One region of the Burkholderia sp. FW306-1C-G01B genome, then DNA from elsewhere that is predicted to be linked to it. Evidence: predicted binding sites of a transcription regulator. Region 1 holds the regulator's gene; each other region holds the start of a gene.
The links. The regulator HrcA, encoded in region 1, represses chaperone genes, less so after heat shock. The targets are predictions, from matches to a motif close to TTAGCACTCNNNNNNNNNGAGTGCTAA.
Positions count from the first base shown of each region.

Region 2: a site for HrcA is predicted at 3,535-3,561, ahead of rpoH (RNA polymerase sigma factor RpoH). Genes of this name have one in related genera too.
Region 3: a site for HrcA is predicted at 3,594-3,620, ahead of AC3WLY_RS33460 (co-chaperone GroES). Genes of this name have one in related genera too.

Region 1 is NZ_JBYSWZ010000013.1:214,331-221,070, forward strand. It holds gene glnE (bifunctional [glutamate--ammonia ligase]-adenylyl-L-tyrosine phosphorylase/[glutamate--ammonia-ligase] adenylyltransferase) at 1-527, shown strand, start outside; gene recN (DNA repair protein RecN) at 641-2,290, opposite strand; gene AC3WLY_RS25390 (NAD kinase) at 2,310-3,215, opposite strand; gene hrcA (heat-inducible transcriptional repressor HrcA) at 3,347-4,369, shown strand; gene hemH (ferrochelatase) at 4,515-5,579, shown strand; gene AC3WLY_RS25405 (RNA-binding S4 domain-containing protein) at 5,747-6,154, shown strand; gene AC3WLY_RS25410 (hypothetical protein) at 6,126-6,287, opposite strand; gene grpE (nucleotide exchange factor GrpE) at 6,642-6,740, shown strand, end outside.
Region 2 is NZ_JBYSWZ010000023.1:38,677-45,416, forward strand. It holds gene ybiB (DNA-binding protein YbiB) at 1-102, shown strand, start outside; gene leuA (2-isopropylmalate synthase) at 483-2,132, shown strand; gene AC3WLY_RS33060 (nuclear transport factor 2 family protein) at 2,264-2,647, opposite strand; gene AC3WLY_RS33065 (acyloxyacyl hydrolase) at 2,693-3,262, opposite strand; gene rpoH (RNA polymerase sigma factor RpoH) at 3,623-4,558, shown strand; gene AC3WLY_RS33075 (hypothetical protein) at 4,579-4,716, opposite strand; gene cydP (cytochrome oxidase putative small subunit CydP) at 4,935-5,213, shown strand; gene AC3WLY_RS33085 (cytochrome ubiquinol oxidase subunit I) at 5,203-6,740, shown strand, end outside.
Region 3 is NZ_JBYSWZ010000024.1:24,967-31,706, reverse strand. It holds gene AC3WLY_RS33490 (COG4315 family predicted lipoprotein) at 1-308, shown strand, start outside; gene AC3WLY_RS33485 (sigma-70 family RNA polymerase sigma factor) at 334-849, shown strand; gene AC3WLY_RS33480 (anti-sigma factor family protein) at 846-1,628, shown strand; gene AC3WLY_RS33475 (quinol oxidase) at 1,675-2,094, shown strand; gene AC3WLY_RS33470 (LolA family protein) at 2,091-2,723, shown strand; gene AC3WLY_RS33465 (SRPBCC family protein) at 2,768-3,283, shown strand; gene AC3WLY_RS33460 (co-chaperone GroES) at 3,693-3,986, shown strand; gene groL (chaperonin GroEL) at 4,033-5,673, shown strand; gene AC3WLY_RS33450 (hydroxymethylpyrimidine/phosphomethylpyrimidine kinase) at 5,819-6,685, opposite strand.

The DNA of each region.
Region 1 (6,740 bases):
CGAACACCGCGTGGGTATGGGAGCACCAGGCGCTGACGCGCGCCCGCTACAGCGCGGGCGACGCGCAGATCGGCGCGGACTTCGAGGCGATCCGCCAGCAGGTGCTGACGACGCCGCGCGACGGCGGCGTGCTCGCGAAGGAGATCGTCGACATGCGCGGCAAGGTGTTTGCCGGCCACCCGAACCAGACCGAGCTGTTCGACCTGAAGCACGATCGCGGCGGGATGGTCGACATCGAGTTCATCGTCCAGTACTGGGTGCTGCTGCACGCGTCGAGCGACGCCGAGCTGATCCGCAACACGGGCAACATCGCGCTGCTGCGCGAGGTCGCGCGCTTCGGGCTGATGGGCGAGGACGAGGCCGAACGCGTCGGCGCGGCCTACCGCAAGTACCGGAAGCTGCAGCACAAGCTGCGACTCGACGGGATGGAGAAGGCGCGCGTCGATCCGGCCGTGGTGGCAGACGAGCGGGCGGCCGTGACGGCGCTGTGGACGCGTGTGTTCGGGGCGGTTGAAACGAACGTTTGACCGAGGGGCGGGGCGGGTTGCGGGCGCTCCGTCCGCAGGCGCTTTGCCGCGAAAGCCGAACGGTGCGAGCCCGTTCGGCGTGGACGGGACAGTGGGGCAGCCCGACGGCCGCGTCAGGCCGCCAGCATTTCCTTCGCGTGCTTGCGCGTCGTCGCCGTGATCTCTAGCCCGCCGAGCATCCGCGCGACTTCCTCGATCCGGTTGGCGCGGTCGAGCGCGACGACCGTCGACACCGTGCCGCCGCGGTCGTCGGCGCCCTTCGCGACCTGGAAGTGGTGGTCGCCGCGCGCAGCGACCTGCGGCAGGTGCGTCACGCACAGCACCTGGCGGTCGCGCCCGAGCTGGTGCAGCAGGCGGCCGACCACTTCGGCGACGCCGCCGCCGATCCCCGTATCGACTTCGTCGAAGATCAGCGTCGGCGTCGGGCTCGCCGCGCTCGCGATCACGGCGAGCGCGAGGCTGATCCGCGCGAGCTCGCCACCCGACGCGACCTTCGCGAGCGGCCGCAGCGGCACGCCGGCGTGCCCGGCGACCCGGAACTCGACCTGCTCGAGCCCGTGCGGGCCGCCGTCGGCGAGCGGCACGAGCGCGACTTCGAAACTTCCGCCCGCCATCGACAGTTCCTGCATGCCGGCCGTGACGGCCGTGCCCAGTGCCTTGGCGGCCTGCGCGCGCGCCTTCGACAGGTGTTTCGCGTCGGCGAGATAGGCTTCCCGCGCCTTGGCCTGCACCGCCTCGAGCGCGCCGAGATCGGCGGCCGCGTCGAGCGCGGCGAGCTGCGCGCGGCGAGCCGCATGTTCTTCGTGCAGCGTGTCGGGCGGCAGCCGGAACTTGCGGGCGGTCGAGTGCAGCGCATCGAGACGCGTTTCCACCTGCGCGAGCCGCTCGGGATCGAGATCGACGCGCTGCGCATAGTGCGACAGCGAATAGACGGCTTCCTGCAGCTGGATTTCGGCCGGTTCGAGCGACGCGAGCGCGTCGCCGAGCGCGGTGTCGTAGTCGGCGAGGCTGCGCAGCTTCGACACGATCGCGCCGAGCTGCGCGAGCATCGCGTCGTCGGACTCGGACAGCGCGTTGAGCGCGCCGCGCACGCCTTCGATCAGGTTCGCCGAATGCGACAGGCGCTTGTGCTCGTTGCTGACTTCGTCCCATTCGCCGGCTTGCGGCGCGAGCTTGTCTAGCTCGGCGAGCTGCCACGCGAGCTTTTCGCGTTCGAGCTGCAGCTCGCGCTCGTGCGCCTTCGCGGCGTCGATCGCCTGCGTCGCGTCGCGCCAGACGCGCCACGCGCGCGCGACGTTCGCGGCATCGGCGACGAGCCCCGCGTGCGTGTCGAACAGCTCGCGCTGCGCATCGGGCCGCATCAGCAGCTGGTGCGCGTGCTGGCCGTGGATGTCGACGAGCATCTCGCCGAGTTCGCGCAGTTGCGCGAGCGTCGCGCTGGTGCCGTTGATGAACGCGCGCGAACGGCCGTTCGCGTCGATCACGCGGCGCAGCATCACGGTGTCCTCGGCGTCGAACGCGTGTTCGTCGAGCCAGCGCGCGACACGATCGTGCGGCGTGAATTCGGCCGTGATGTCGGCGCGGCCGCAGCCGGTGCGCACGACGCTCGCGTCGGCACGTTCGCCGAGCGCGAGGGCGAGGGCATCGATCAGGATCGATTTCCCGGCGCCGGTTTCGCCGGAAAAGACGGAAAAGCCGCTGTCGAATTCGAGATCGAGCGCGGCCACGATGACGAAGTCGCGGATCGAGAGGTGGCGGAGCATGGTGTCGGGCGGTGGGGCGTCAGGACGCTGCGTCGTCGTCTTCGTTCGACGCGTGTTCGTTCCAGTGCAGCTTCTTGCGCAGCGTCGCGTAGTAGCTGTAGCCGATCGGGTGCAGGAACGGCACCGTGTGCTTCGAGCGGCGCACCTCGATCGTGTCGTTCAGTTCGAGCGAGGTGAACGACTGCATGTCGAAGTTCACGTTGACGTCGCGCCCGCCGACGATCTGGATCGCGATCTTCGAATCGTCGGGCAGCACGATCGGCCGGTTCGACAGCGCGTGCGGCGCGATCGGCACGAGCACGATGCCCTGAAGCTGCGGATGGAGGATCGGGCCGGCCGACGACAGCGCGTACGCGGTCGAGCCCGTCGGCGTGGCGACGATCAGGCCGTCCGAACGCTGGTTGTACATGTACCGGCCGTCGACCGACGCGCGCAGCTCGACCATCCCGGAGAAGCCGCTGCGGTTCACGACGACGTCGTTGAACGCGAGCGCGTGGTAGATCGGTTCGCCGTCGCGCACGATCCTGGCCTCGAGCAGCGAGCGCTCCTCGCGCTCGAACTTGCCCGCCAGCATCACGGGGACGAGCGCGTGCATGTCGGCCGCCGCGATGTCCGTGATGAAGCCGAGCCGCCCGTGGTTGATCCCGATCAGCGGTGTCCGGTACGGCGCAAGCTGGCGGCCGATGCCGAGCATCGTGCCGTCGCCGCCCAGCACGACCGCCACGTCCGCACGTGCCCCGATTTCGGCCGGGGTGAGCGCCGGATAGCCGGCGATGCCGAACTCGCGCGCGGTATCGCCTTCGAAGACGACCTCGAAGCCCAGCTTCGCCAGGCTGGCAGCCAGGGTGGCGAGCGGCTCGGCGATGCCGGGCGTGTTGCTCCGGCCGACGAGCGCGACGGTGTTGAACTGATTACCGGTTTTCATGCCGGCATTACACCATAGCTCGTTGACGAAAAGAACCGGATGTGCGCGGACGGGGCCGGATCGGGCCGGCCCGCGCAACGGTGGCCGACGCCACTCGCCGCGGTCGCGTGGTTGCGCTAAAATTTTCCACCATGCTAGATCCTCGCGCACGAACCCTCCTGAAAACCCTGATCGAACGGTATATCGCCGACGGTCAGCCAGTCGGATCGCGCACGTTGTCCCGTTATTCCGGGCTCGAGCTGAGCCCGGCGACGATCCGCAACGTGATGTCCGACCTGGAGGAACTCGGCCTCGTGTCGAGCCCGCACACGTCGGCCGGCCGCGTGCCGACGCCGCGCGGCTACCGGCTGTTCGTCGACACGATGCTGACGGTCGAGGCGCCGATCGATGCCGAGGCCGTCGCGCGGCAGGTGCAGAACACGCTGCAGGCCGGCGAGCCGCAGCAGCGGGTGGTGGCCGCCGCCGCGAGCGTGCTGTCGAACCTGTCGCAGTTCGCGGGCGTCGTGCTGACGCCGCGCCGTAGCCACGTGTTCAAGCAGATCGAGTTCATGCGCCTGTCGGACAAGCGCATCCTGCTGATCATCGTCACGCCCGAGGGCGACGTGCAGAACCGGATGCTCGCGACGCCGCGCGACTATTCGCCGTCGCAGCTGACCGAGGCGTCCAACTACATCAACGCGCATTTCGCCGGCCTGTCGTTCGACGAGGTGCGCCGCCGCCTGCGCGACGAGATCGACCAGTTGCGCGGCGACATGACCACGCTGATGCACGCGGCCGTGACGGCCAGCACCGAGGTGCCCGACACCGAGGACACCGTGCTGATTTCCGGCGAGCGCAACCTGCTCGAGGTGGCGGATCTTTCCTCCGACATGGCGCGGCTGCGCAAGCTGTTCGACGTGTTCGACCAAAAGACGGGCCTCCTGCAACTGCTCGACGTGTCGAGCCACGCCCAGGGCGTGCAGATCTTCATCGGCGGCGAATCGACGCTCGTGCCGATCGAGGAAATGAGCGTCGTCACCGCGCCTTACGAGGTGAACGGGCAGATCGTCGGCACGCTCGGCGTGATCGGCCCGACCCGCATGGCGTACAACCGCGTGATACCGATCGTCGACATCACCGCGCGCCTGCTGTCGCTCACGCTGAGCCAGCAGTAGCCGGCAGTAGCCAGCGGTAACCAGCCCGATCCCGCCCCGTCATCGTGCCGCGGCGCCGCCTGCGCCGACAGTCGGCCGAACGGCACGGGGCGGCCCGCTATAATTGAGAGCCGTCCGGTCCCGTGCCCCGAGCACGTTCTTGCCCATGCGTTTCGATCTTGAGCCGCCTTCGAGCACCGCGGCCGCCCATCGTATCGGCGTGCTGCTGATCAATCTCGGCACGCCCGACGCCCCCACGCCGCGCGCGGTGCGGCGCTATCTGGCCGAATTCCTGTCGGATCCGCGGGTCGTCGAAATCCCGCAGGCCGTGTGGCAGGTGCTGCTGCGCACGCTGATCCTGCCGCTGCGCGGCCGCGCGTCCGCGAAGAAATACGCGGCCGTATGGATGCCCGAGGGCTCGCCGCTGCGCGTGCACACCGAGCGCCAGACCGACGGCGTGCGGCATCTGCTCGTGTCGAACGGCTATCACGTGCTGGTCGATTACGCGATGCGCTACGGCAGCCCGAACATTGCGCACGCGCTCGCGCAGTTCAAGCGCTCGGGTGTCGAGCGCGTGCTGCTGATGCCGATGTATCCGCAATACTCGGCATCGACCACGGCCACCGCGTTCGATGCCGCATTCGGCGCGCTCGCGCGCATGCGCAACCAGCCGGAGGTGCGCACGGTGCGGCACTACGCCGACCATCCGGCCTATATCCACGCGCTTGCCGAACAGGTGCGCCAGTACTGGGCGCAGCACGGCCGGCCCGACTTCGCGGCCGGCGACAAGCTCGTGCTGAGCTTTCACGGCGTGCCGAAGCGCACGCTCGACCTCGGCGACCCCTATCACGACCAGTGCCGGCAGACGGGCGCGCTGCTGATGGCCGCGCTCGGGCTGTCGACGACCGAATGCCGCGTCACCTTCCAGTCGCGCTTCGGCAAGGCCGAATGGCTGCAGCCGTACACCGCGCCGACGCTGCGCGAGTTCGGCGAGGCCGGCGTGCGGCGGGCCGACGTGTTCTGCCCTGGCTTCACGGCCGATTGCCTGGAGACGATCGAGGAGATCGGGATGGAAGTGCGCGACGAATTCCTCGCCGGCGGCGGCAAGGCATTCCACCGCATTCCATGCCTGAACGGCGCGCCCGCGTGGCTCGGCGCGATCGGCGAGATCGTCGCCGAGAACCTGCAGGGCTGGCCCGTCAGGGCCGCGCAGCCCGAAGCGGTGAGCTGACATGGAACGAATCGCGCGCTCGCTTCATTCGCTGCGCTCCGGGGAGGCGGTCGGCCTCCTTGTGGCGGCCCGGCAGAGGCTGACGTGAAACGACCCCCACGCTCTCTTTGTTCGCTGCCCCCCGAGGGGGTGGTCAGCCTCCTTGTGGCGGCCCGGCGGAGGCTGACATGAACTACAAGATTTCCACGCAACCGGGCGCGAAGCTGCGCATCGACAAATGGCTGTGGGCGGCCCGGTTCTTCAAGACGCGCTCGCTCGCGACCGATGCGGTCGACAAGGGGCACGTGAAGATCGGCGGCGCGGCGGTCAAGCCCGCGAAGGAGGTGCGCGTCGGCGACGAGGTCGAGATTGCGATCGACGGCATCGTCTGGCACATTGCCGTGCTGGGCGTGTGCGACGTGCGCGGACCGGCGAGCGTCGCGCAGACGCTTTACGAGGAAACGGAAGCGGAGCGGGCCGCGCGGCTCGCCGAACTGGAGCGGCGCCGCACGTATCGCGAGCCGGCGGCCGAACTGCACGGCCGGCCGACGAAGCGCGACCGGCGCATCATCGACAGATTTTCTGGTGGGAGCTGAACATCTGGTCGAAGGTCGCCCGCGCGCTTCCGTATTCGGTCGTGCGGTCGGTAACGGCTCCCGACAGGCAGATGGTGGTGGTGCCGGCAATGAGTACCAGCGCGACCAACGATATCGCAAAGGTCAGTTTCACGGTACTCCCCCTCGAAAGAAGGGTAAAAGCGGCGCCAGGTAGATGTAAGGCGACGGTCAGCTAGGGTAAACACGCTTTTCCGACGCTTGAGTGGAGTGTAGTGCAGCGGGCCTGTGCCAAGCTAGTAGTTGCCACGTAAGCGTTGTTACAGGCCGTTTCGCCCGATCTGGCGGACTATGCGAGGCCTGCACCGGCGGAGCGAGCGGTTGTTTCGCGGTATTGGAGAATGCCGGCGAATAACCGTCTTGAAATCGCAGTTTTCGTCCTTATTTGCACCAACGATGTGCGGTGCCGCCGGGTATACGATCCGGCGGTTGCCGATTTGGCTTCAACCTCTAATCGACTTTCAGCGACATGGAAAATACGCAAGAGAACCCGGCTACCCAATCGGCCGAAGACATCGGCAGCGAGAAGCCGGCGGCGCAAGGCGCTGCTCCCGCCGCCGAAGCAGCC
Region 2 (6,740 bases), on a different contig from region 1:
GCCGCGTGGACGGACGCCGTGTTGCGCGGCGAGGTGCCGGTGCCCGACACGGTCGCGCGGCAGGTCGCGACGATCGTGCAGATCACCCGCATCGCGCGCTGACGGCGCGGCAACGACCCGCCCCGCGCCCCCGACCATTTGACACGCGAGCGCATCCTGGCATAGAGTTGCCGTCATGCGTTCCTTTCCGAACACCCTCCGAATTACCTCCGGCCGCCTAGCGCGGCCGCTATCGCTACGACTAGCCTAAGGCTGTCGTAGCGCCGTGTGCTGTCCGCACGGTCCCTCCCAGCAGTTCCTCGCCGTACCCCTCTCGCAGTTTTTACAACCCGAAGTCGTCAGCATTCGTCCGTCTATCCGTCGGTCGATTCGCGAAGATCATCCGCATCCGCAGCGCGATCGCGCGCCGCGGTGCGAGGCAGCGCCAACCGTCGCCCCTGCCGCCCGTCTTCGCTCGCGACTTGAGACCCGAGGTCCAGAAGATGAAGCGCAATCCGCAAGACAAGTACCGTCCGTTCGAGCCCGTCCGCATCAATGGCCGCCGCTGGCCGACCCGCACCATCGAGCGCGCGCCCGTCTGGATGAGCACCGACCTGCGCGACGGCAACCAGTCGCTGATCGAGCCGATGAGCATCGAGCAGAAGCTCGAGTTCTTCGAGATGCTGGTCGCGATCGGTTTCAAGGAGATCGAAGTCGGTTTTCCGTCGGCGTCGCAAACCGACTTCGATTTCGTCCGCAAGCTGATCGACGACAAGCGGATTCCCGACGACGTGACGATCGAGGTGCTCGTGCAGTCGCGCGAAGACCTGATCGCCCGCACGTTCGACGCGCTCGAAGGCGTGCCGCGCGCGATCGTGCACCTGTACAACGCGGTCTGTCCGTCGTTCCGCCGCATCGTGTTCGGGATGTCGAAGAACGACGTGAAGGCGCTCGCGGTCGACGGCACGCGCATCATCAAGGAACACGCCGCCGCGCGCCCCGACACGCACTGGACCTTCCAGTACTCGCCGGAAACCTTCAGCATGACCGAGCTGACGTTCGCGCGCGAGATCTGCGACGCGGTCGCGCAAACCTGGCGGCCGACCCGCGACCACAAGATGATCGTCAACCTGCCGGCCACCGTCGAGGCCGCGAGCCCGAACGTGTTCGCCGACCAGATCGAATGGATGGACCGCAACCTCGCATATCGCGACAGCATCGTGCTGTCCGTGCATCCGCACAACGATCGCGGCACCGCGGTCGCGGCGGCCGAACTCGCGCTGCTCGCGGGCGCCGACCGCATCGAGGGCTGCCTGTTCGGCAACGGCGAGCGCACCGGCAACGTCGATCTCGTCACGCTCGCACTGAACCTCTACACGCAAGGCATCGACCCGGGCCTCGACTTCTCCGACATCGACGCGGTGCGCCGCGTCGTCGAACGCTGCAACCAGATTCCCGTGCATCCGCGCCATCCGTACGCGGGCGACCTCGTGTTCACCGCGTTCTCGGGCTCGCACCAGGACGCGATCCGCAAGGGTTTCGCGCAGCAGCGCCCCGACGCGGTCTGGGAAGTGCCGTACCTGCCGATCGACCCGGCCGACCTCGGCCGCAGCTACGACGCGGTGATCCGCGTGAACAGCCAGTCCGGCAAGGGTGGCGCGACGTTCCTGCTCGAACGCGGGATGGGCTTCACACCGACGCGCCGCGTGCAGATCGAATTCAGCCATGCGGTGCAGACGCTCGCCGACGCGTCCGGCGAGGAAGTGACGGGCGACGCGATCTGCGCGCTGTTCGCCCGCGAATTCTTCGAGACCGACGGCCCGGCCGCGCGGCATGGCAGCGGTGCGCGCTGGCAGAGCCGCGAGATCGCGGCAGCGCCGGCAGCGGCCGACGCGACACCCGAAGACGCCGTGCGACATTTCGCCGCGGCATTCGCGGCGGCCGCCGGCGCTGCGATCGACATCGCGTCGTACGAACATGCGCGCACGACGGACGGCCGGATCGCGGTATCGGTCGGCTGCCGGGTCGGCGATGCGCCGCTGCGGCACGGGGTCGGCCTGCACGCCGATGCGGCAAGCGCCGCGCTCGATGCAATCGTCAGCGCAATCAACCGTTCGGCATGGCATTGCACGGATCGCCGCGCGGCGGCCTGACGCTCAGGGTTCGACAGTCAGCGAGCAGGGCGTGACCGCCCGTGCGCCGCGCGATCCGCGCCGCACGGGCCAGCAAAAAGCGGCCCATAAGGCCGCTTCGGTGGGGACATGAAAAGGAGCGCCACGCGCGCTCATGTCTCGGTCGCGCACCGCGTCGCCTGCCATGCGAGCAGGCACCAGCGGCCCTGCTCCTCGGTGTGGACGGACGTATAGGCAATCGGGAAGACCAGGCCGCCGTTGTTCGTTTCCATCTCGATCAAAGCGCGCCCGGTGACGACGCAGGTTTCGCCGCCGACGGGCAACACGTCCTGCGACTGGATTTCGATCTGACGATAGCGGCGGCGGCCGGCGACGATGGCGTCGATGAACTGCTGCTTGGTTTCACGTTTGCCGTTGGTGTGCACGAAGAACACCTTGTCCGACAGCAGCGCGTCGAGCGCCTCGCCGTCCCCGTCCACCATCGCCCGGAACCGATCGCGCTCGAGCGCGCGGATCGCATCGACCACCTTCGCCATCGCCTGACTCCTCGGCAACGCGCACGCCGTGCGCGGGCATGCGGATCAGAAGTTGTACTGCACGTAGAACTGGTGGAAATTTATACCAGGATTCGGCTCTTTGATACCCGCGTTAGACACATGTTGAAAACGGTAACCGACCTGATACTGTTGCCGTTCTCCGAACTGTGCGCCGACGCCGACGACATCCACGAACTGGAACGACGTCGCGAGCGAAAGATTGTTGGAGATCGTCGGGGAAGTCAGGAACCGGATACCGGCGCCGGCCTCGACGAACGGGCGCACCTGGCCCGCACTCTTGATGAAGCGGAACATCGGCGTCCCGCCGAATTCGCCGATGCTGCCGTGGACATTGCCGCCCGTGTGCCAGTAGCCGACGTGGCCTTCCATCACGAACGCGAAGTGCCAGCCGCCGATTTCCCACCAGTTCCAGCCCGGATCCCACACCACGCCGAGATCGGCCTTGTCGATCCCGTGACGATCCGAAAACCCGCCGCCCGCCTGGATACCCCATCGATCCGCGAACGCCGCACCCGATCCGCCCAGAAGTGACGCCGCCAGCATCGCATGCAGCGCAAGCCGGCTGCGGGGCCGGCGATTCTTCTTATTGTTCATCTGACACTCCAACTTTGTGGGTTGAATGGAGCCTGCCGCGACGGCCTGGCCCGAGCGAACTGAATGGTATGGTAAAGGACTTTTCGGATCGGCATCACGAAGCGAAATGGCTTCCTTCCAAAACGACAAAAATCGAAATCGTCTACTGATTCCTATCAGAAACAAGGGTTTACGGAACTTCGATCGGCCGCCTCGGTCGCAATTTAGACTATCGCCTCGACTATCTCGATAGAAAAATCGGGAACTCAGATGCCCACGCCCTCTCTAAGGAATTAGCACTCGGTTTGCGGGAGTGCTAAGATTGGCCCCGGAATCTCATCCGAGACCCGGGGTTTGTCCCTGATTCCAAAGGAGTTTTTAGTGAGCAACGCCCTGACCCTTCCGAATATCCTGAGCCCGACGCCGGCCAAGGCCGAATCGGCAGGCTCGCTGGCGCTCGCAGCTCAATCGATGTTGCCGGGCCAGCTTGGCAACATCGACGCGTATATCCAGGCCGTCAATCGCATTCCTCTGCTGACGGCCGAAGAGGAACGCCAGTACGCAACCGAATTCCGCGAAAACAACAACCTCGACTCGGCGCGCCGCCTCGTGCTGTCGCACCTGCGTCTCGTCGTGTCGATCGCGCGCAACTATCTCGGCTACGGCCTGCCGCACGGCGACCTGATCCAGGAAGGCAACATCGGCCTGATGAAGGCCGTGAAGCGCTTCGATCCGGCCCAGAACGTGCGCCTCGTGTCGTACGCGATCCACTGGATCAAGGCCGAGATCCACGAGTACATCCTGCGCAACTGGCGCATGGTGAAGGTCGCGACGACGAAGGCGCAGCGCAAGCTGTTCTTCAACCTGCGCAGCCACAAGAAGAGCATGCAGGCGATGACGCCCGAGGAAATCGACGGCCTCGCGCAGGAGCTCAACGTCAAGCGCGAAGACGTGACCGAGATGGAAACGCGCCTGTCGGGCGGCGACATCGCACTCGAAGGGCAGGTGGAAGACGGCGAGGAGTCGTACGCGCCGATCGCCTACCTGGCCGACTCGCACAACGAGCCGACCGCCGTGCTTGCAGCGCGTCAGCGCGACACGCTGCAGACGGACGGCATCGCGCAGGCGCTCGACGCGCTCGACGCGCGCAGCCGTCGCATCATCGAGGCGCGCTGGCTGCACGTCGACGACGACGGCTCGGGCGGCTCGACGCTGCACGATCTCGCCGCCGAGTTCGGCGTGTCCGCGGAACGCATCCGCCAGATCGAAGCGAGCGCAATGAAAAAGATGCGCACCGCCCTCGCCGAATACGCATAAATCCGGCGATTCAGAGCGCTTCATCGAAAACCGCTGCCCGACCGGCAGCGGTTTTTTTTCGTCTGCTTTTTCCTGCTGCTTTTCCGCTTTTCCCGCTGCGTTTCATCCGCTTTACCGCCCGTTTCTTCGCCGATCAATTGACCTGATTCATCAGGCATTAGGCCGTTTTCGGGTCCCTTCCGCACAACCTTGATCTGCCTCAAGTTTCAGCCCGCAGTTAGCGACGGTCTGCCGCAGCGCAGCACTCGGCATCGGAAAGCCGCCATCTTAAAATTGGCATGTCAGGCGCAAAAGGATTAAAACAGCTTTCACGGCCGTCATAAATCCGACGTAAAGTCGCCCCCAATCCGACCTAAATCGATTCAGGATAATCGCCTTGATCTCGATCAATAAAGAGCCTGCGCCGCCTCCCCAGCGGCCGGCCGGCACGATCGGCTGGCGTGCGCGCATCGCCGCGTGGGCTCGCGGACCGACCCTCACCCGCGACATCACCCTGGTGCTGATCGTCAAGCTGATCCTCCTGATGTCGCTCAAATACGCATTCTTCAATCATCCGCAGGCCGAGCACATGTCGCTTCCGCCTGCCGCCGTCGCCGAGAAGCTGCTCTCGGTACCGGCGCCTGCACCCACCGAGGGAGACCACCATGATAAGTAGTGAAGTCGTCGATCTATCACGCCTGCAGTTCGGCATCACGGCGCTCTACCACTTCCTGTTCGTGCCGCTGACGCTCGGCCTGTCCTGGCTGCTCGTCATCATGGAGGCCGTCTACGTGATGACCGGCAAGCAGGTCTACAAGGACATGACCCAGTTCTGGGGCAAGCTGTTCGGCATCAACTTCGCGATGGGCGTGACGACCGGCATCACGCTCGAATTCCAGTTCGGCACGAACTGGTCGTACTACTCGCACTATGTCGGCGACATCTTCGGCGTGCCGCTCGCGGTCGAAGGCCTGATGGCGTTCTTCCTCGAATCGACGTTCGTCGGCCTGTTCTTCTTCGGCTGGAACCGCCTGTCGAAGGTCAAGCACCTGATGGTCACGTTCCTTGTCGCGCTGGGCTCGAACCTGTCCGCACTGTGGATCCTCGTCGCGAACGGCTGGATGAACAACCCGGTCGGCGCCGAGTTCAACTACCAGACGATGCGGATGGAGATGACGAACCTGTTCGACGTGCTGTTCAACCCGGTCGCGCAGGTGAAGTTCGTGCACACGGTGTCGGCCGGCTACGTGTCGGCCGCGATGTTCGTGCTCGGCGTGTCGTCGTGGTACCTGCTGAAGAAGCGCGACATCGACTTCGCGCTGCGCTCGTTCGCGGTCGCGGCCGGCTTCGGCCTCGCGGCGACGCTCTGCGTGATCGTGCTCGGCGACGAATCGGGCTATACGACCGGCGAAGTGCAGAAGATGAAGCTCGCCGCGATCGAATCCGAATGGGAAACGCAGCCGGCGCCCGCATCGTTCACGCTGATCGGCATTCCGAACCAGGAAGAACAGCGTACCGACTACGCGATCAAGATCCCGTATGCGCTCGGCCTGATCGCGACGCGCTCGATCGACGAACCGGTGATCGGCCTGCGCGATCTCGCGAAGCGCAGCGAGGAGCACATCCACAGCGGGATGATCGCGTACGGCGCGCTGCAGAAGATCAAGCAGGGCGATACGAGCGCCGCGACGCGCGAACTGTTCGACCAGCACAAGCAGTATCTCGGCTACGGGCTGATGCTCAAGCAGTTCACGCCGAACGTGACCGACGCGACGCCCGAGCAGATCAAGGCCGCCGCGAAGAAGACGATCCCGCCAGTCGCGCCCGTGTTCTTCTCGTTCCGGATCATGGTGGCCCTCGGCTTCCTGTTCGTCGCGACATTCGTTGCCGCGTTCTGGTTCTGCGCGCGCCGCGAACTGCTGCAGGACAACCGCCGCTGGTTCCTGCGCTATGCGGTGTGGGCGATCCCGCTGCCGTGGATCGCGATCGAATTCGGCTGGATCGTCGCCGAGCTCGGCCGCCAGCCGTGGACGATCGCGGGCGTGCTGCCGACGCACCTGTCCGCGTCGAGCCTGACACCGACCGACCTGTACCTGAGTCTCGCGGGCTTCATCCTGTTCTACACCGCGCTGTTCGTCATCGAGATCAAGCTGATGTTCAAGTACGCGCGCCTCGGCCCGTCGTCGCTGCATACCGGCCGCTA
Region 3 (6,740 bases), on a different contig from region 1:
CGGCCGCGGAACCGCCACAGGTCGGCGACGGGAAACTGGTCGACGAAGATCACATGACACTGTACGTATTCGATCGCGACGCGCCCGGCAAGAGCGCGTGCGACAGTGCGTGCGCAGCCAACTGGCCGCCCGCGATCGCCGACGCGTACGACAAGGCGTCGGGCGCGTGGAGCCTCGTCACGCGCAGCGACGGCAAGAAGCAATGGGCGTACCACGGGCGCCCGCTGTATCGCTGGAAGATGGACCACAAGGCCGGCGACGCGGGCGGCGACGGGATCGGCGGCATGTGGCACGTTGCGCGTCCGTAACGGCGCGGCGACGCGCGACGCATCGATGAGCTACGAATCGGACCTGCTGGTGTGGCTGCCGCATCTCACGCGTTATGCGCGTGCGCTGACGGGCGACCGGGCCTGGGCGGACGATCTCGTGCAGGACACGCTCGAGCGCGCGCTGAACCGGCCGCCGCGCGACGGCGGCAACCTGCGCGCGTGGCTGCTGACGCTGCTGCGGCACCGCTTCATCGACCAGTTGCGGGCGCGGCACGAGATCGCGGTCGACGACGCGACGGCGCCGTGGCAGACGATGGCCGCGCCGGCCGGCGAGATCGGCGGGCTGGTGCTGCGCGACGTGCAGCGCGCGCTGTACCGGCTGCCCGTCGAACAGCGCGAGGTGCTGCTGCTGGTCGCGCTCGAGGAGTTGAGCTATCGCGACGCCGCGCAGGTGCTCGGCGTGCCGGTGGGAACGGTGATGTCGCGGCTCGCGCGGGCGCGCGGGCAGATGCGCGCACTGCTGTCGGACGAGCCGTCGGCGCACGGCACGACTGCGTTACGGGTAATCGGGAAGACATGATGGATGAACCGCGCAAGCCTTCGAACGAGCGGGACGACGATGCGTCGGCGCAACTGCTGTCCGCGTTGCTGGACGGCGAGCTGTCCGGGCACGAGCAGCGCGAGATGCTCGAGCGCCTGCAGTCCGATCCGCAGGAGGCCGAACGATTCGCGCATTACCGCGCCCAGCGCGATGCGCTGCAGGCGCTGTTTCCGTTGCCGGGCGCCGCACCCGCGCTGTTCGTGCAGCGCCGCGCGCCGCGCCGGCGCGCTATCGCCTATGCGTTCGCGGGGCTGGCGGCCGGGCTGCTGATCGGCGTCGCGCTGCATGCGGGCTGGGCCGCGTTCGGCAGCGAACCGGCGTTTGCCGCGCGCGCGGATGTCGCGTATGCGGTGTACGCAGCCGATCGCGAGCATCCGGTCGAGGTCGGCGCGGGCGATGCCTCGCACCTTGCCGCGTGGCTGTCGGCACGCGTCGGGCGGCCCGTGCGCGCGCCGTCGCTCGACGAATACGGCTATGCGCTGCTGGGCGGCCGGTTGCTGCCCGGCGACGCGGGGCCGGCCGCGCAGTTCATGTACCAGCGCGCGGACGGCGAGCGCGTGACGCTGTACATGACCGCGTACGACGCGCGGCACCTCGCGCCGCGGGCGATGTCGGCCGACGGCCGCTACACATATTTCTGGTCGGATCGCGGCATGGGCTATGCACTGTCCGGCCGCGGAGACGAACGGCACCTGCGCGAGCTTGCGATCGAAGCGTGCGGCGCGCTAGGCGGCTCGACCGACGCGTGGAAGGGATGACGTGCGCGGCGCCGGCAGGGGGCAGGGGATGAAGATGAAGAGGACGATGACGAAGGCACTCGTGCTGATGCCCGTGCTCGCGGCACTCGCCGCGGGCGCCACGCTCGCGCGTGCCGACGGCGATGCGCCGGTGCGCGTGCCGGTCGACGCCGACGGCGTGCAGCGGGTGACGATCGTAGGCGGCAGCTATTTCTTCCGTCCGAACCACGTGATCGTGCGCGCGCATGTGCCGGTCGAGCTGACCGTGTCGGCCGAGCCCGGCGTGGTGCCGCACAGTTTCGAGATCGACGCGCCGCAGGCCGGCATCGCGGTGCACACCGAACTCGGCACGACGCCGAAGACCTTTCGCTTCACACCGGCGCAGCCGGGCCGGTTCGCCTACTATTGCACGCATCGGCTGCTGTTTTTCAGGAGCCATCGCGAGCGCGGGATGGAGGGCGTGCTCGACGTCGAGGCGGCGCCGTGATCGCCGCGTTGCTGGCCGCGAGCCTGATAGGAGCGAGCATGACAGCCGATCCCGTGACCGTCGCGCAGGCGCATTTCGACCACGTCCGCTCGTACCGCGCGACGATCCGCTCGTCGGCGCGGAGCGGCGAACACGCCGAAATCCGCTACGCGTACCTGAAACCGGGCTTCGTCCGGATGGATTTCGTGTCGCCTCATCACGGCGCGGTGCTTGCATACGATCCCGGCGACGGCAAGGTGCGGCTGCGCCCGTTCGGCGCGCATGCGCCGCCCGCGTTGACGCTGTCGCCGTCCAATCCGCTTGTGCGCGACCGCAGCGGCCACCGGGTCGACCGGTCGGACGTCGGCGAACTGCTGCGCAACGTTCATGCGCTGCAGCAGGGCGGCGCGACGGTGACCGAAGGCGAGGAGGCTGTCGGCGGCCGGACCGCGCTGCGCGTGTCGGTCACGGGCGCGCCCGCGCATGCGGTCGGCGGCGTGCATCGCTACCGGCTGTGGCTGGACGCCGAGGACGGCTTTCCGTTGAAGGTCGTCAGCTTCGCGAACGATGACGACGTGCCGCTCGAAACCGTGACGCTCGACGATATCGAGATCGACGTCGCGTTTCCCGAGCGCTTCTTCGCGCCCTGATCGGTGCGCTGATTCATGCCCCTGACGCGCATGCCGGAGGCTGCATGGCGGAATACCGGTTCTCGACGACCTGGCGCGTGGACGCCCCGCTCGCAGCGGTCTGGGACGCGATCTACCAGGTCGACCGCTGGCCCGACTGGTGGAAGGGCGCCGTGCGCACCGTCGAGATCGAGCCGGGCGACGCGCGCGGCGTCGGTGCGCTGCACCGGTATACGTGGAAGGGCGCGCTGCCGTACCGGCTGACCTTCGACATGCGCGTGCGGCGCGTCGAGCCCGGGCATGCGCTCGAAGGCCGCGCGAGCGGCGCGATCGAAGGCGACGGATGCTGGTCGTTTGCCGGCGACGGTGCGTGCACCGTCGTGCGCTACGACTGGCACATCCGCACGCAACTGAAGTGGATGAACTGGCTGGCGCCGATCGCGCGCCCGTTATTCAAGTGGAATCACGACGTCGTGATGCGCGAAGGCGCGAAAGGGCTCGCGCGGCTGCTGGGCGCGGCGGTCGAGACGGAGGGCCGGACGTTCCGGCCGCTGTCGGGCGCGGGCTGTGCCGATACGTGACGACGTGCGACGGCGCGCGAGGGCCGTCCGGCGTACGCGAAGGCGGTGCTGCAGCATGCCGGATCGGCGCCGGCGCAGGTTTTTTGATGCGCTGTCGCCGGCTTCGGGAACTCCGTGCTTACCCGGTGTCCAAACGGGGCTGGATGGGATGCGCGGGCCTCTCGGGCCCGCCGGCCGGGTTGGGCCGCGTTCGTCATGGCTTTGTTTATAAAGGGTTTTTTGTTGTTTCCGCGTGATTTTCCCGCCGCCGCGCCGTTCAAAAAATTCCTCCGGTTTCCCTTCTTGAATTTGTCAAAACCCGTCCATATAATTAGCACTCGCTGCACGAGAGTGCTAACAATTCTCTGCCGGGCGATCCGCCGGGCAGATTCCCAAGCGTTCTTCAATCTCAGTCAAGAGAGGAGTGAATATGAACCTTCGTCCTTTGCACGATCGCGTGATCGTCAAGCGTCTGGATCAAGAAACCAAGACCGCCTCGGGCATCGTCATCCCCGAAGCCGCTGCTGAAAAGCCGGATCAAGGCGAGATCCTCGCGGTCGGCCCGGGCAAGCGTGACGACAAGGGCGCCCCGATCGCGCTCGACGTGAAGGTCGGCGATCGCGTCCTGTTCGGCAAGTACGCAGGCCAGACCGTGAAGGTCGACGGCCAGGAACTGCTGGTCATGCGCGAAGAAGACATCATGGCCGTGGTCAACGCTAACTAAGCGTCCTTCGACGGTACATATTCCCAAGAATTCAAGGAGTTAGAAGATGGCAGCTAAAGACGTCGTATTCGGCGATTCCGCCCGTTCGAAGATGGTCGAAGGCGTGAACATTCTCGCCAACGCAGTCAAGGTCACGCTGGGTCCGAAGGGCCGCAACGTCGTGCTCGAGCGCAGCTTCGGCGGCCCGACGGTCACCAAGGACGGTGTGTCGGTCGCGAAGGAAATCGAGCTGAAGGACAAGCTCCAGAACATGGGCGCGCAAATGGTCAAGGAAGTCGCTTCCAAGACCAGCGACAACGCAGGCGACGGCACGACGACGGCAACCGTCCTCGCGCAATCGATCGTTCGCGAAGGCATGAAGTACGTCGCATCGGGCATGAACCCGATGGACCTGAAGCGCGGCATCGACAAGGCAGTCGCAGCGGCTGTCGAAGAGCTGAAGAAGATCAGCAAGCCGTGCACGACGAACAAGGAAATCGCACAGGTCGGCTCGATCTCGGCGAACAGCGATTCGTCGATCGGCGATCGCATCGCTGAAGCGATGGACAAGGTCGGCAAGGAAGGCGTGATCACCGTCGAAGACGGCAAGTCGCTGGCCGACGAACTCGACGTCGTCGAAGGCATGCAGTTCGACCGCGGCTACCTGTCGCCGTACTTCATCAACAACCCGGACAAGCAAGTCGCCGTCCTCGAGAACCCGTTCGTGCTGCTGCACGACAAGAAGGTGTCGAACATCCGCGATCTGCTGCCGGTGCTCGAGCAAGTCGCGAAGGCTGGCCGTCCGCTGCTGATCATCGCTGAAGACGTCGAAGGCGAAGCGCTCGCAACGCTGGTCGTCAACAACATCCGCGGCATCCTGAAGACCGTCGCGGTCAAGGCGCCGGGCTTCGGCGATCGTCGCAAGGCGATGCTGGAAGACATCGCGATCCTGACCGGCGGTCAGGTCGTCGCGGAAGAAACCGGCCTGACGCTTGAGAAGGCAACGCTGGCAGAACTGGGCCAGGCGAAGCGCATCGAAGTGGGCAAGGAAAACACGACGATCATCGACGGCGCAGGCGAAGCCGTGAACATCGAAGCACGCGTGAAGCAAGTGCGCGCGCAAATCGAGGAAGCGACGTCGGACTACGATCGTGAAAAGCTGCAAGAGCGCGTGGCCAAGCTGGCCGGCGGCGTGGCAGTGATCAAGGTCGGTGCTGCGACCGAAGTCGAAATGAAGGAAAAGAAGGCGCGTGTCGAAGACGCACTGCACGCAACGCGCGCAGCTGTGGAAGAAGGCATCGTGGCAGGCGGCGGCGTTGCGCTGATCCGCGCTCGCACCGCGATCGCAGGCCTGACCGGCCTGAACGCCGACCAGAACGCCGGCATCAAGATCGTGCTGCGCGCAATGGAAGAGCCGCTGCGCCAGATCGTCACGAACGGCGGCGAAGAAGCCAGCGTCGTGGTGGCGGCAGTTGCTGCAGGCAAGGGCAACTACGGCTACAACGCAGCGACGGGCGAGTACGTCGACATGGTCGAAGCCGGCGTCGTCGACCCGACCAAGGTCACGCGCACCGCACTGCAGAACGCAGCTTCGGTTGCAGGCCTGCTGCTGACGACGGACGCAGCCGTTGCAGAACTGCCGAAGGAAGATGCACCGATGCCGGGCGGCATGCCGGGCGGCATGGGCGGCATGGGCATGGACATGTAATCGACTTCGGTCGATGGTGTCCGGAACGCGCAGCGATGCGCGTTCCAGCCAAAAGAAAAGACCCGCAGCGATGCGGGTCTTTTTTTATGTGCGCGCCGGATTCGCGTGCGTGCGCCGGCCGGCGGTCACGCCCGCCGCGCGCGTTTCAATGCCGGTGAGACGTCCTCGGCACCGGTTCGACCTTCGTGGCCGGCGGCGTGTCCGCATCGTCGTTGCTGCGCGCCCAGAAGAACCGGTCGGGCAAGTATGCGCCCATACCGGGCCGGAACGCGTCGCGCACGGCCTGATACAGGTATTCCTGCGCCTCGCGAACCGCCTCGGGCGGCTCCTGGCCGTTCGCGAGCAGCGCCGCGATGGCCGCGCCGAGCGTATCGGTGATGCCCATCAGCCGGTGCGGCGAGCGATCCCACATGTCCTCGCGGAGCTGGCCTTCCTCGCCGTACAGCGTGTTGACGAGCCGATGCGAGCCCGTCTCGGACGACAGGATGTACTCGCAGCCTTGCGACAGCAGATGCGACACGGCCGCGTCGAGATTCGGCGCCTCGGCGTCGCCGTCCGGCTGCGCGAGCGCGATCAGCGTCGCGTAGTCGGCGACCAGCAGCGTCGTCTGCGGCGCCAGCAGGTCGGCAATCGATTCGCGCAGGTCGTCGGCCGCGAGCACGTGCTCGTCGTCGAGCGTGAAGTCCGGCGCGAGCACGAGCGGCACGCCGTCGTAGTCGGCGACGACCTCGGCGATCGCGCTGACGACTTCCGCGCGCGTCGCCGCGCCGATCTTGAACGCGGCGACCGGCATGTCCTCGAGCAGCATGCGCGCCTGGGCGGCGACGACGTCGGGGTCGAGGCCGGTCACTTCGTCGCAGGCGGCCGAGTCGCGCACGGTGTAGCCCGTCAGGACGGACACGCCGTGACAGCCCATGCTCGCCAAGGTCATCAGATCGGCTTGAATGCCGGAGCCGCCGGTAGGATCGGACAGGCCGAAGGTGAGGACGATCGGAGGGGCGTTGCTGGACATGTAAAAATGGGGCAAGAGAAAAACGGGAAAGCGACGGGGATGCGGACGGCGAGGC